Regions from separate parts of the Acidaminobacter sp. QWL-03 genome, predicted to be linked through region 3. Evidence: riboswitches for the same ligand, from Rfam matches in the RefSeq annotation. Region 3 holds a riboswitch; each other region holds the start of a gene.
What was found. Region 3 has a riboswitch for cyclic di-GMP ahead of flgB (flagellar basal body rod protein FlgB). Riboswitches for the same ligand answer to the same signal wherever they lie in the genome.
Positions count from the first base shown of each region.

Region 1 (3,244 bases), 900 kb from region 3:
ACATAGTGGCCAAATTCGAGGTTGTTGAAGACCAGTTTGCCGTCTTCATCTGTTTCGCCGCTTGCGACTTCCATCAGAGAAATGGCTGATTCACTGGTGGATGGCATGTCATGTTCCATGAAAAGTTTGAATTCAATATCTTCAAGGGCAGGTTCACCGTTATCCCAAATGCCGTCTTTGTCTACATCGACAAATTTCCAGATGGTGATAGCGCCAAACTCTTCTTCCTCTTCACTAAAGTAGTTCCCAATTCCAATTTCAAGCGGATTTTCAAAATCTTCGCCGCCGACCTCGATCATCATGAAACCGTCATCGTCGAAGCCTGGTGTCGTGATTTTCGCGCTGCTGTGCTCTTTTAAATAGTAGGTGCCAGCTTCGAGACCGCTGAAGAGAAGTTCGCCGTCCTCATCCGTGTAACCGTGCTGGAGAGGGTTTTCGTCTTCAGGATCTTCGAAGAGCATGAAGTGAATGTCTTCGAGGAAATCGTCGTTGCCGTTCATTTTGCCGTCTCGGTTGAGGTCTTCGAATTTAACGATTCTAACGTCGAAGGTGTCATCCGGGATAATGTTGCCAATTTCGACTCGGGTGGTTTGGTCTTTGTTGATGGAGATGGAGAGGAGACCATCGGTAAAGACTTGTCCTGTGATTTGGTAGTCGGACAGTTCTTTAATGGTGTACTCGCCAACCGGGAGGTTGGTGAGCTCGATCAGGCCGTCGTCATCCGTAGTGAATGGGGAGTCTTCGAGTGCCTCGTCGTCTTCGTTATAGATTTCGAACTCGATGCCGGAGAGGGCATGCTCGTCGTCCTCGTCAAATTCGCCGTTCTCGTTCATGTCGTGAAATTTAAAGATAGTCAGGCTGCCGAATTCAGGGTCTGGTTCGTCAGGCTCGCAGATTTGAATGTGGATGTAGCCGAACCATGCGCCGCTGCTCTCTTCAGAGTCAATAACCGTGCCGGCATAAGCGGTTTCTCCGCCGACAGCCAGGTGAAGGATGAGATAGAGATCCTGACACTGGCCTGGGTTGAGATCATCGAGGTCAAGGGTTATTGGACCGATGTCAAAATCTTCTTTTGCTGGATTAAAGCTTCCTTTGTGTTCAGCCTGGCCAGGTGTTGGACGTGAGTCTGGCAGGGTATCGAAAATGTCCAGATGGAACTCGCTGGCTTTTTGGCCATCATCCAGGTTCACGTCGATGGTTAACTGGTCGCCATCGATCATCACGGTGGCTTCACCGATCACCATATTCTGACCTGCCGTAATATCAAAAGTACCTTCAAAGTCGTATGCCGTCACCGCCAGTGACGGAAAGCTCATCAGCACCATGGTCAACATTATGCTCAAACTCAGAAGCCGCTTAACTTTTCTTTTCATTCCTAACATTGTTCTCACCTCTCGCTTTCTTAGTATTCGTAATCGCCTCAAATGCGTCACTTGCTCTCAAGGGCAAATAAAAAGCTGCCATGACAACACAAAACGGTTGTACATAGCAGCCGGTCGACCATAGCTCGCACTTTAGGCCCTGGCTTTGCGTCCCCGACTTTCGGCGGGTTTGCCCTTGTATGTAATGAGGTTTTGTGTGGCCAGGCAGTTACAGGGGTCAGAGGGAGATTTGCTGTGGATCTAAAACTATGTAGTGTGGCGGGGTGTTTAAAAATTTTTAACTGCTTCTTGATAGTGCATAGTTACCCTGGCAGAAGGGGTTTAAGCGTTTTTCGATAATGATTTTCATTAACAATATGATCAAAAAAGGGGCGTAAGTTGGGTGACGCGGACGGATTCAGAGTTGGTGACGCGGACAACTTTCAAACTGGTGCCAGAGCTTGTTAGGATGGCCTCCTCAAGTCACAAAAGGCGCCCCCGAAACCCCGGGAGCGCCTTAGAGCTTATTACATACTACTCAGATCTCCACATTGTGCCGCATTAGTTCCCTGGCATTCTCACAACTGCGTGAGCTGCGACGTAGACTGGACCTGTAGCAGCGATACTGACACCATCCTCATATGGGAATTGGCCAGGGGAGTCAGTCATCTTGCCGTTTTTGAGTTTTGGAAGATTGGATGTGCCAATCCAAACATGAGTGTCCATCAATTCAAAGCCGTCCAGCATGTGGTAGGTCACGGTGACGTAACCGCCGGAGTAAACAATTTCAACATGTCCAACTAAAGTGCCATTTTCTACAATGTTGCCGCCAGCGCCAGCGATTAAGTCGTGGATTTCGCTATATCCATCGGTGATAGGACCAATATTCCAGCCCCAGTTGTTGGATTTCACGGAATCCAAGTTTTTGTTATTACCTAGTGCCCAAGCGGTTTCATCGTGGTATGCCATAGTGTTAGTGATTGTCACCATGGCAGGTGAGACTGCGCCTGCAACGACCATCACAGATTGCGGACTGATGTTGGAGGTGAAGTTTTCACTGCCGACAAATGCCAGCTCTGTGAAGGTATATTCACCAGGGATCAAGTCGTCCAAAGTTACGGAACCAGATCCGGTTACTTGATCGATCTCAATTACAGCTGCAAACCCTAACAGATAGGAAGGACCAGTCACGACTACGACGATTTCTTCAGGCCATAAGGTCCCATCGCCGCCGATGAAATTCTTAGTGATCGTCAGCGAACCCGTCATGAAGACGTTCGTGAATTCAACAGATGCCACTTCGCCGTTTTCCACTTCGATTTCAATTGGAAGGGTTGGTGCCATCCAACCGGATGGAACGTTAACTTCAGTGATTTCATAGGTGCCAGGAAGGAGATTTTCAAGTTTTACATAGTAGCCATCAGCTTTTTCAAGTGTCACATCCAGACCGTCCGGATCATAGGAAGGTCCTTCAATGTGAATGTCAATTGTCTCTGGAAGCATGGATTCTTCAAATCCCACAACGCCTTCGTAATCGAAGAGTTTGGTGATTTCCAGATCACCAGGGACGTAGACGTTGGTGAAGCTGATGGAGACGAGACCATCGGCTAAAACTTCTTTATTAATTGGAAGGTCAGGCGCCTCCCATTCGTCCCCAACGTTGATTTCGTCAATGCTGTAGTCGCCAGGGATCAGGTTTTCAAGCTTCACGTAGTAGTCGTCAGCTTTATAGAGTGTGACATCCAAACCATTCGGATCATAGGAAGGTCCGGTGATGTGAATGTCAATAGAGTCTGGCAGCATGGATACCTCAAATCCCACTACGCCTTCATAATCAAAGAGTTTAGTGATCTCGAGGTCGCCAGGAATAAAGGTGTTCGTAA
Region 1 is NZ_CM178752.1:2,558,085-2,561,328, reverse strand. It holds gene AC4PHM_RS12015 (SpaA isopeptide-forming pilin-related protein) at 1-1,382, opposite strand, end outside; cyclic di-GMP riboswitch class I at 1,485-1,566, opposite strand; gene AC4PHM_RS12010 (MSCRAMM family protein) at 1,923-3,244, opposite strand, start outside.
Region 1: it holds a riboswitch for cyclic di-GMP, as region 3 does, so the genes downstream of both, AC4PHM_RS12015 (SpaA isopeptide-forming pilin-related protein) here and flgB (flagellar basal body rod protein FlgB) in region 3, are expected to answer to the same signal.

Region 2 (3,244 bases), 910 kb from region 3:
GTGTTGGTAACAGTAGCTGATTTACTGTCACCAGCTGTAATTGTTATTTCATTTTGAGAATAGGATACATTCCAACGTGATCCTGGATCTTCTTCGGATATCACATATTTTCCTGGGAGCAGATTATCCCATGTTAACTCTTGATCATCTGCAGTAAAATCTTTTGTTAGACCATTTGGATAAGATGCACCTTCAGAGATGCCGGTTAATTTAATCTTGAACAAAAAAGTGAGGTTAGAAAGATCAGCATTTTCAATAGCTGTGATATTTTTTGTTATTTTGATTTCTCCTGTGGTAGGCGGAGTGTTCGTGATTTGAATTGTTGCTGTGTCAGATGCAGTATCATAGTTGCCATCATCATCATAGGCAATAGCTGTAGCGGTGTTGATATGATCTGCACCAGCACTGCCTAATATTAATTTGTTATTTGCAGTAAATGTGTGTGATTGACCTTCCGTCAGCCAAATTTCTTCATCACCTGTTGACCAGCTATAAATTGTACCTAATTTATCATCGTTAACAGAGGTGATTTTAACCGATTCGTCTCCATTATTTGTCACTGTGAAAGTAAAGTCAACATACTCACCGGATTCGAGAACGCTAGTACGGCTAGCAGTTTTTTCTAATGAAATGTCAGGCAGAACATCTTCAAAAGTAACAGATTCTTGATCTATCGCAATATCAAAGTTGCGATATTCATCGTATGCAGTAGCGGTTACTACGTTAATGTGATCATTGCCGAAGTTGCCTGAAATGAGCTGATCATTAAGCATAAATGTGTGGGACTCACCTTTTTCGAGCCAAATTTCATCGGCGCCTGTTGCCCATTCATATATTGTGCCCAGTTTATCATCAACAACAGTAGTGATTTTTACTTTGTTTTCGCCTGTGTTGGTGACTTGGAATGTGAAATCAACATAAGCTCCAGTCTCTGGGACTGAAGTTGGGGAAGCTGTTTTAGTGATTTCTATTTGAGGAAGGTAGATGCCGAAATAGTGACTTGGATCGGAGTCGGTAACTTGTTTGCCTGTAGTCGGATCGCCAGTTACCTTACCGATATTCACATATTGACCTGCAGTAGCTATACCTGTTGCAATACCAATCATAGATTCGCCTGGTGTGAGTGAGGTTTTTGGAAGAGTTACTTCAACTCCTTGATCATCAGTAACCTTAATGTTTTCAATAGTTACATTACCTATATTTGTCACTTCGTAGGTCCATGTAACCACATCTCCAACTGGTATCATAGGTCCAGTAGTAGTGTCTGCATCTTCTCCGTTAGTGAATTTCTCAATATCAATTGCAGGAGTCGGTTCAAAGACTCTAACACCCCATTCTTCAAAACCAGAGTCGTTTGCAAATTGTCTTCCAAACTCTGTAAATAGCACAACATATTTACCATCTTTGTTTTCAAACAATGTTTCTGGTATTAAGACTCTATAGTCTCTTTTACCACTACCTGTATTTGCTCTATAGTCCATTTTTATTGAGTTATCGCCTAGATCATAAACAATACTGGCGTCTGTGGTAAAAGTATATTCTTCATCGTCATAATTCGTGATATTTGGTACATCAGTCAACCAAACTTGAAACTTATCAAGGCTGATATACCATTCTGGACCACTCCCCGGTTCGTTAAGATCTAATTGAAACTCTCTATATAACTTCTCTTCATATACAATTAGTGGCACATTACTGAGCAAAAAAGATCTATTGAACTGTGGAGAGTTATCTTCATCAAATTGAACCTTTCTTAAGTCGCTATTATAACCCTTTTCAATACTCTTATTTGAATTAGTACGCAAAAATGAAGAAAATGTGCCACTACCTGCTGCAGCGTTTGATTGAAACATTTCCCATATTGCATTATTAATGGTTTCTGGTTTAAGTATCGGTCTATCTGTTGTTAAATCATAATTAGATAGAGCCCAGGTTGAAGGATACGCTGTAAAGGTTGGTAAAGTTAGTAGTAAAATTAGAAGTATTGACAAAAATCTACTTTTTTTACTCATTTCTCTCACCTCTCTAAATAATTTGAAATGCCTTAAATCTCTCTCTGGATGGTTCCTCTCTATATTTCCGATTGGGTCGAAGTGGAATGGTCAGTCTTCTTGAATTTCTGTAAACAAAAAGACTGCCATGACAGCAACAGGTTCGTTGTGCATAGCAGCCGGACGATCGTAGTCTATCCCTTAGACTCCTGGCTTTGCGTCCCCGTCTTTCGACGGGTTTGCCCTTGGTATGCGGTTCGGAGTAATGAATTCTGTGTTTTCAGCAGAAATTATTGTGCAACCCCCTCCTTATTTTTCTTATTAGTTCAGCCATTTAAGGTTTGATATTATATTATGTTAACCAACATAAGCATTTCCAATGGTTCCACTGATTAAATACCCTTTTCTCAAAATCTCATGCATCAAATATAAAAAATAATAAATTTAAATTTGTGTTGATAACAAAGTGCTGTGACGCTTATGAAGTTGAAAAACTATGGTATTTACTACTTTCGTCCTTGTGAATGAAAATTTTGGGGTCGTTCAGAATATTTTGAAATCTTTTTGAAACTATTTTGGGAGGATGTTACAGGACCATCGGCGGGGAGGGGGTGAAAGGAGGGGGGGTAAATCAGGTTGGAGAGGTGGATTAATGGGCAGACAAAAACCGGACCATCCAAGGACGATCCGGTTTTGGGGTTTTCTTTTCAATACTGGTATTTCAGGAATGCTCCTGCGAGGAGGAGCAGGGTGCCGAGGAGATTGAGCATGCCAATCTGTGCTTCACCGGTTGGTGGGAGTTCATTTGGCGGCTCCCAAGGGGGAGCGCCTAATGGCGGCGGATCTTCCTCAACGATTTCCGTATCAGGTGGTTCATCAGGCGGACCCAGTGGTGGATTAGGCTCCGGCGGAACGTCTTCCGTCGTAGTGTCCCTGTAGTTGCCCACGTTGAAGGTCAAGGCCTGAGTGGAGTTGATGGAGATTGGCGGGGAGAAACCATCGGCGGAAAAGGATGGGGAAGTGATGGTGTAATCGCTGACTTCCCGCAGATAGTAGGTGCCATACCTCAGGTTGGCGAAGGTGAGGTCGCCCGCGGCGCTGGACTTCTTGGTGTGCAGCAGGGTGGTCTTGTCCGCGGCGTAGAGTTCGAAGGTGATGTTTTGCATATCGAACTCGGAAGGGTCCTGGAGGTTGTTCTGATTGGTATCCAGGAACTTGTGGACGCGGATTTCACCTTTTTTATCCTGTGGGTT
Region 2 is NZ_CM178752.1:2,572,638-2,575,881, reverse strand. It holds gene AC4PHM_RS12035 (DUF7507 domain-containing protein) at 1-2,012, opposite strand, end outside; cyclic di-GMP riboswitch class I at 2,163-2,245, opposite strand; gene AC4PHM_RS12030 (MSCRAMM family protein) at 2,699-3,244, opposite strand, start outside.
Region 2: it holds a riboswitch for cyclic di-GMP, as region 3 does, so the genes downstream of both, AC4PHM_RS12035 (DUF7507 domain-containing protein) here and flgB (flagellar basal body rod protein FlgB) in region 3, are expected to answer to the same signal.

Region 3 (3,244 bases):
TTACCCGGCTGCAGTTCAATCACGACCGTGGCTGAGGACGCCTGAATCTCTTTTTCAAACAAGGAACTCTCAGCCAGATTCAAGTGAACCCTGGCATATTTGACTTCTTCCAGTGCTCTAATGGTACGCTCCAGTTCCCCTTGGGTTGCCCGCTGAAACATGATTTTCCGGTCCTGGTCTGTGACCATAAGGCCCTGATTGTCAAAGAGCTCGAAGCCGATGGTCGTATCCGGCAAACTCCCATTCATAGCCAGCTTAATTCTCAAGTCATTGACGACCTTGTCATCTACCAGAATAGTCGTACCGCCGTCTTCCAGTTTATATTTCACAGTGCCCATGCGATCCATTTCTTCGACAATCGCCGCTGCGCTGTTGAGTTCAAGTCCGCTGAAAAGAACCACATAGTTGACTTTGCCCAGGATCAGGACATAAAGCGCAAAAAACAAAATCAGAGAGAACGCGGCTGCCGCCATCAATCTCTTTGACATTAAACTCAGTGCATTAAATTGTTCCCTGATCCTAATCCAGGCCGTGCTCAACTTCGCCATCGATCCTTCTCCTCATAACAGCTTTATAACTGCATAGTCATCATTTCTTTATAAGCTTCCACAACCTTGTTGCGCACTTGCATGGTCATTTCCAGCATCAGCTTCGCTTCCTGAGTCGCAATTAAAACTTCATGAAGCTCGACCGAATCTCCGCTGACGAGCTGCTGCGTCAGTCCATCCGCTCTGATCTGAGCGTTTTCCACTTTTTCAAGCTGTGTTTTAAGCAGGTCACCAAAGTTGACAGTACCGGCTTCGCCTGCCCCACTATTGATCCCTGAACTTTGCGAAACGAGATTATTGAGCGGCATCATTTGAGTCAGTACAGGATTAATTGCCATTCAGATTGCTCCTCTGCTGCATTTTTTGAGTGACTAACGTCCTATTTCAAGGGTTTTAACCAATATGGCCTTGCTCGTATTCAGCGCCGTCAGATTGGCTTCATAAGCCCGGCGGGCGACCATCATATCGATCATCTCCGTCATGAGATTGACGTTTGGCATCCGTACATAGCCATTTTCATCCGCGTCAGGATGCTCCGGTCTGTAAACCAGCGGCGTCTCTTCGTCAGACTCTACAACCGCAACCGCTTTGATGCCTGAACTGACCTGCTCCGGACGTCCGGCTCTGTTCATTTCAGTTTTCAATTGTTCCTGAAATACCGCGATCTTTCTTATGTAAGGCCCACCTTCTTCTGTACGGGTGGTTTCCGCATTCGCTATGTTGGTCGAAATGGTATCCATGCGGAAGCGTTCTGCCGTCAAACCGCTTGTATGAATGTTCATGGCGTTAAACATCCCCATGCTTACCTTCTCCCCTCATGAATCACATAACTCATTGTCTGATACTTTTGATTCAGCTGCTGAATCAAAGTCTGGTATAGGATTTGGTTCGCGGCCATCAGGCTCATTTCCTGATCCAGATCGACATTATTTCCGTCATTGTTCATGCGGCTGCTCTGGTCTTTTACAACTTTTGGCGCAATGTTGCCAATTCTGATTTTGGCATTTTCGAAATTCTTGTTTTTCTGAGCTTCCCCAAGTGCTTTTTTAAGTTCTCCTTCAAAAGAAACCCGGCTGGCTTTGTAATTTTTAGTGTTGAGATTGGCCAAATTCGAGGCAATGGCTTCCTGTCTTCGCTGTGACCCTTCAATGGCTTTCGTCAGGGCCTGATAAGTTAAATCATTTTGGATCATAGCGCAAGCACCACCTCTCTCATTTTTTGACTTCCGGATTTTGTATGCCAGTTCAAAATTACATTTTATTACAATTCCGCATAATTATATTACATTATTTTCACTAATTTGGGAATATTTTCTTTTTTATGGCATAGAAAAAACTTCCCTACTGGCACTCGGCTGCCATATGAACTGATTTACATAGTCCACTTAGGCCCGTTCTTTTGCGTCCCAGGCTTTCGCCTGGTTTGCCTTTTTCTGAAAAGTTTTCGGAGATGAATGCTGAATAGACTCTGGAATTGTGACATAGCTGATGTGTTCGGCCAAGCCGAGGCTGTAATTCCTGATAAATCCAATTCAATGATTCAGTCATTCGATTCTGGATGCGATAATTTTGAAGCAATACTCTGTTATGTTAATTGTCAATCTTGAGAAAAAACATAACAAATTAATCTTAACACATGAAAAGTAACAATAAAATAACAAACTTCAAAAAATATCGGATATTTCGACACTTTTCTCATCTTTGTTAATTATTCACAGAAACTTATAATTTTTAGGATTCTTAGGCTTTTGTATCCAGTCCGGAAATCCGTTCCTCAGAGGCAGTCAAAATCTGACTGGACAAAGCTTTCGCTTTCCTGACACCTTTCATTTCTAGGACCAGCGCTTCCTTATGATTTTTCAGTTTTAACTGGTGATTTTGATGCAATTTGTATATTTTTTCTAGCACCTGTTGAATGGCAATTTGAAAGTCTGAAATGTCCAAAATGTCATTTTTTCCCTTATTGTCCCATTCAGGGTTTACACTTTGATCCAACGCTTTGATCTGATCCATGCAGACTTCGACCACGTCTGACAGCTCAGGATCACCAGGCTCATACTCCGTATAAAGTTTTTGCCAGGCTTCCAGCAGACTTAAACGCGTCGACAGATAGCTCAGCAATCTTTGACATTCCATGGCATTGCCCCGCTTCCTCACCTAAATTTGCTGCCAGCTTCCTCTGAGTTCCTCCAAATATTGACGAATCTCAATGAGGGCCGTGGGATCTTTTTTAATATTGGCTTGCACCAGTGACCAGCGGAAGTACTCATACAGTTTGTATAAATCCTTTGCAATGTCGCCTCCCTCATCGAAATTCAGGGTGACCATCAGCTCTTCAATAATCAGCTGACCTTTGAGAATTTTTTGGTGGGCGATCTGAAGGTTCTTGACTTCAAGCGCAGCTTCTGCCGCCTTCAAGTTTTGAATCACTCCGTCATAGAGCATCAGGATGAGTTTTTTTTGCGGCGCCGTACTGACCTGGGCCCCGCCATAAGCTTGGTTAGCCTGTCTGAGGGCTGTATTGTATGCACTCATGTTTAACATCCCCTATTCACCTGACTGCATGCCGCCTAGTTGGGCCGCCAGCCAGTTCGATTGCGTCTCTGATTTTTGCATTGCGACGTCCAGTTTGGAAAACATGTTGACGTAGTAGGCTTCTCTTTTTGCCATTTTGTCTTCAAATTCTGAGATTCTGCG
Region 3 is NZ_CM178752.1:1,662,819-1,666,062, forward strand. It holds gene fliF (flagellar basal-body MS-ring/collar protein FliF) at 1-548, opposite strand, end outside; gene fliE (flagellar hook-basal body complex protein FliE) at 572-886, opposite strand; gene flgC (flagellar basal body rod protein FlgC) at 920-1,348, opposite strand; gene flgB (flagellar basal body rod protein FlgB) at 1,351-1,740, opposite strand; cyclic di-GMP riboswitch class I at 1,891-1,985, opposite strand; gene AC4PHM_RS07660 (hypothetical protein) at 2,288-2,683, opposite strand; gene fliS (flagellar export chaperone FliS) at 2,705-3,082, opposite strand; gene fliD (flagellar filament capping protein FliD) at 3,095-3,244, opposite strand, start outside.

Region 4 (3,244 bases), 380 kb from region 3:
CAAACACATCTCCGCCCTTGGCAAGGCCGCCAGCCTGAAGCACTAGTCTCGAGGCTTCAGGAATGGTCATGAAGTAGCGAACCATGTCCTTGTGGGTCACCGTCACCGGTCCACCTTCTTGAATTTGTTTCTTGAAGAGCGGGATGACGCTGCCGTTGGAGCCCAGAACGTTGCCAAAGCGCACTGCGGTAAAGACAGTTTTATGAGATTCCACGGATTGGACGATCATCTCTGCAATCCGCTTACTGACGCCCATTACACTGGTTGGATTCACTGCCTTGTCCGTCGAGATCAAAACAAATCGTTCAGTCCCATAATTTATTGAGGCATCAACGAGTTTCAGCGTTCCAAAGACGTTGTTTTTTATAGCTTCACGGGGACTTCTCTCCATTAAAGGTACGTGCTTATGGGCAGCCGCATGAAAGACGACTTGTGGTCTTAAGTCATTAAATACTCTGAAAAGTTCTTTGCGATCTCTTACAGAGGTGATTACCATGTCCAGTTCAATGCCGCCCAGTCCTCTTGACCTCAGTTCGTTAGTCAGGTCATACACGGAATTTTCATTAATATCCAGGATGATCAGCTTCTTGGGTGCAAACCTCACTATCTGCCGGCAAAGTTCGGATCCTATAGATCCTCCCCCACCTGTGACAAGAACGGTTTTCCCTTCCAAATAGTCCTTGATCCCATCCATATTGAGGGTAATCTCATCTCTTCCCAGCAGGTCTTCAATTTCCACATCTCGGATTCTTTTAATGTCGACGTTATCAATCATCATTTCTTCCAGTGACGGCACAGTTTTGACTTTTGCTCCGGTTCTCTTGCACTCCTCCAAAATCTCTTTTCGATCCTGCATTGGAACTGTAGGGATAGCCAGAATAATTTCGTCAATCCTTTGACGTTTCGTCACACTTAAAATGTCATACCGGTTGCCCATGACTTTTATGTCGTTGACCAAAGTGCCTTCTTTTCGTGGATCGTCATCTATAAAAGCTTTAGGGTAACCAAACCGCTGCGGTTCTGACAGCAGGTGTCTCGCCATCATCCCTCCGGTGCGCCCCGCCCCTATGATCAGGATGTTTTTATAGCTTTGGCCAATAGTATAGGCACGATTCTTCAGTCTTCTTATAACTCTGTAGCTCAAACGGAATCCACCAATCAGAACAACATCAAAAAAGGAGATCAGTAGGAGACTTTTATAGCTGAACGCGCCTTCCAGGTAAACATCCATGAACGCCACCATCAAATGACTCAAAATGCCAAAAGAGGCAATTCTAATGAGTCCATCCACACTGGCATGCTCCCAGAGGCTGTCATAAAGCATAAGAAGCTTCATCATCAATAGTTTTAATCCGAGCATAAGGATGATAAAGGTCAACCCATTCTCAAGAAGAAAAAATAACCGCTCAAAATTCGCTTTCAGAATGATGGCAATGACAATGGACGCAAAGAGGAATGCTATATCCAGTAAAACAATTGAGAATTTTCGCGTCGATTTCATAGTCGATCCCCCTGGTTTTATTATGTAGAAATAACGATTTATGGCATCATTAGATACAACCATACGCCGTCATTTATTATACACGATTACAATTGTCGAATGTTAGGTTTTAATGTCGAATTAACATATTTTCAATATAAATACATAAATGATAATTTGCACAAAAAAACGACAGTCCATAGCTGCCGTTAATATGTTGCAACTGGCTGACTTTTCCGATTGGAGGAAGCCCCTCTAGCTTTGTGTCCCATGGTTTCCCACGGTTTACCAAATGTGTTAGTAACCTATATAATTACAAGTTTATATCGCCATTAACAACTATAGCATATCTTCAGAAAATTTGTAGGTCGAATAATGTCGAACCTATAAAAATGTTGAGAAAATATGGTGAAATGTTAGGAAAACGTATTATGTTATCCTTTTCTCCGTATTTTTATGAATAATAATGCGCCAGCAGAAGCCGTATCCGACTGTCTGACTGGCGCCTTCTTTATTTAATACACAAACGGCTGCACATCAAAGGACATGGACCTCAAATAATGCGTTACGCCTTCAGCATTCACCGGATCATAGTAATCTATGTAAGCTCCAATGGTATAGAACTCACATACCCTGAACTCAAATGGATCCTCCCCCGGTTCAAAGACCGGTGTAATCCAAGCCAAGAAATGATCGCTGTCCGCACTGATTTCTGTCATGGTAATGACACTTTCGAAGTAATCGTAGGAGAACATCAGCACTTCAGCCGTCTCAACGACGTTTGGATCTGTGTTGAGATCCGGATCTATCAGATAAAGCTCAATGGGAACGTAAGCATAGTGCGTTTTGCCCTCCGGCAGGAGCATAAGGATTTCTGCGGTGTGAGTTGGTTTTACTTCCGGTACCTCAGACTGAGGGTCTTCGGTTTGCGGCTCTTCAGGCTGCGGATCTAAGGGTTGTGGATTTTCGGGCTGAGGATCCGTTGGCTGCGGGTCTTCCGGTTGTAGGACCGGATCCGGCTGAGGCGCTTCAATCACTGGCTCAACAGGTTCTGCAGGCTCTTCTGGCGTTTCGGCTGGTTCTGTATCCGCCGGAGGCTCAGAGACAACCGGAGGCTCTGTAGTGACGGGAGGTTCGGGTTCAGGGGTTGGATCTGGCACCGGCTGAGGTTGAGGTTGTGGTTCAGGCTGTGGTTCCGGTGCCGGTGTTGGCTCAGGATTTGGTGTGGGATCAGGCTCCGTCCCATCGGCTATTGGCGTCTCGACTACCGGCTCTGTAACCACCGGCTCACCCAGCGGAACCGGTTTTGGCACTATGGCCGTCAATCCTTCTCTCATCCACTGCAGCTGAGACTTTGCCACCAGACAAATGGCCTCAGCATGGGTGAGCCACTGACGGCTTTTGAAGGATCCATCCGGGAAGCCTTTAAAGATCCCCTTTTGAGTCATCCCCAGGACAGACTCCAGAGCCCACTGTGGAATATCCGGCTGATCCGTATAAAGCTGCTGCTCCAGGATTCTTTCAGCTTTCATCAGATGATGAAGGTAGAAGGCGCCTTCCATTCTTGTGACATTGAGTGTTGCTGTGACTTCGGAGCTTTCACTGATTCCGCTTGGAATTTCAAAGGCTTCAAGGCCCTCAAAGCTGTTCTGAATGAGGATTTCAAAAGCCCCTCGGGTCATAGGCGCGTCCAGCAGACCAAGTGACTCGAATTCGTCAATCAGAGGATACCATTCTTCCGTAATGCCAGGTGACTGCCTGACC
Region 4 is NZ_CM178752.1:1,281,399-1,284,642, forward strand. It holds gene AC4PHM_RS05795 (polysaccharide biosynthesis protein) at 1-1,501, opposite strand, end outside; cyclic di-GMP riboswitch class I at 1,696-1,780, opposite strand; gene AC4PHM_RS05800 (S-layer homology domain-containing protein) at 1,996-3,244, opposite strand, start outside.
Region 4: it holds a riboswitch for cyclic di-GMP, as region 3 does, so the genes downstream of both, AC4PHM_RS05795 (polysaccharide biosynthesis protein) here and flgB (flagellar basal body rod protein FlgB) in region 3, are expected to answer to the same signal.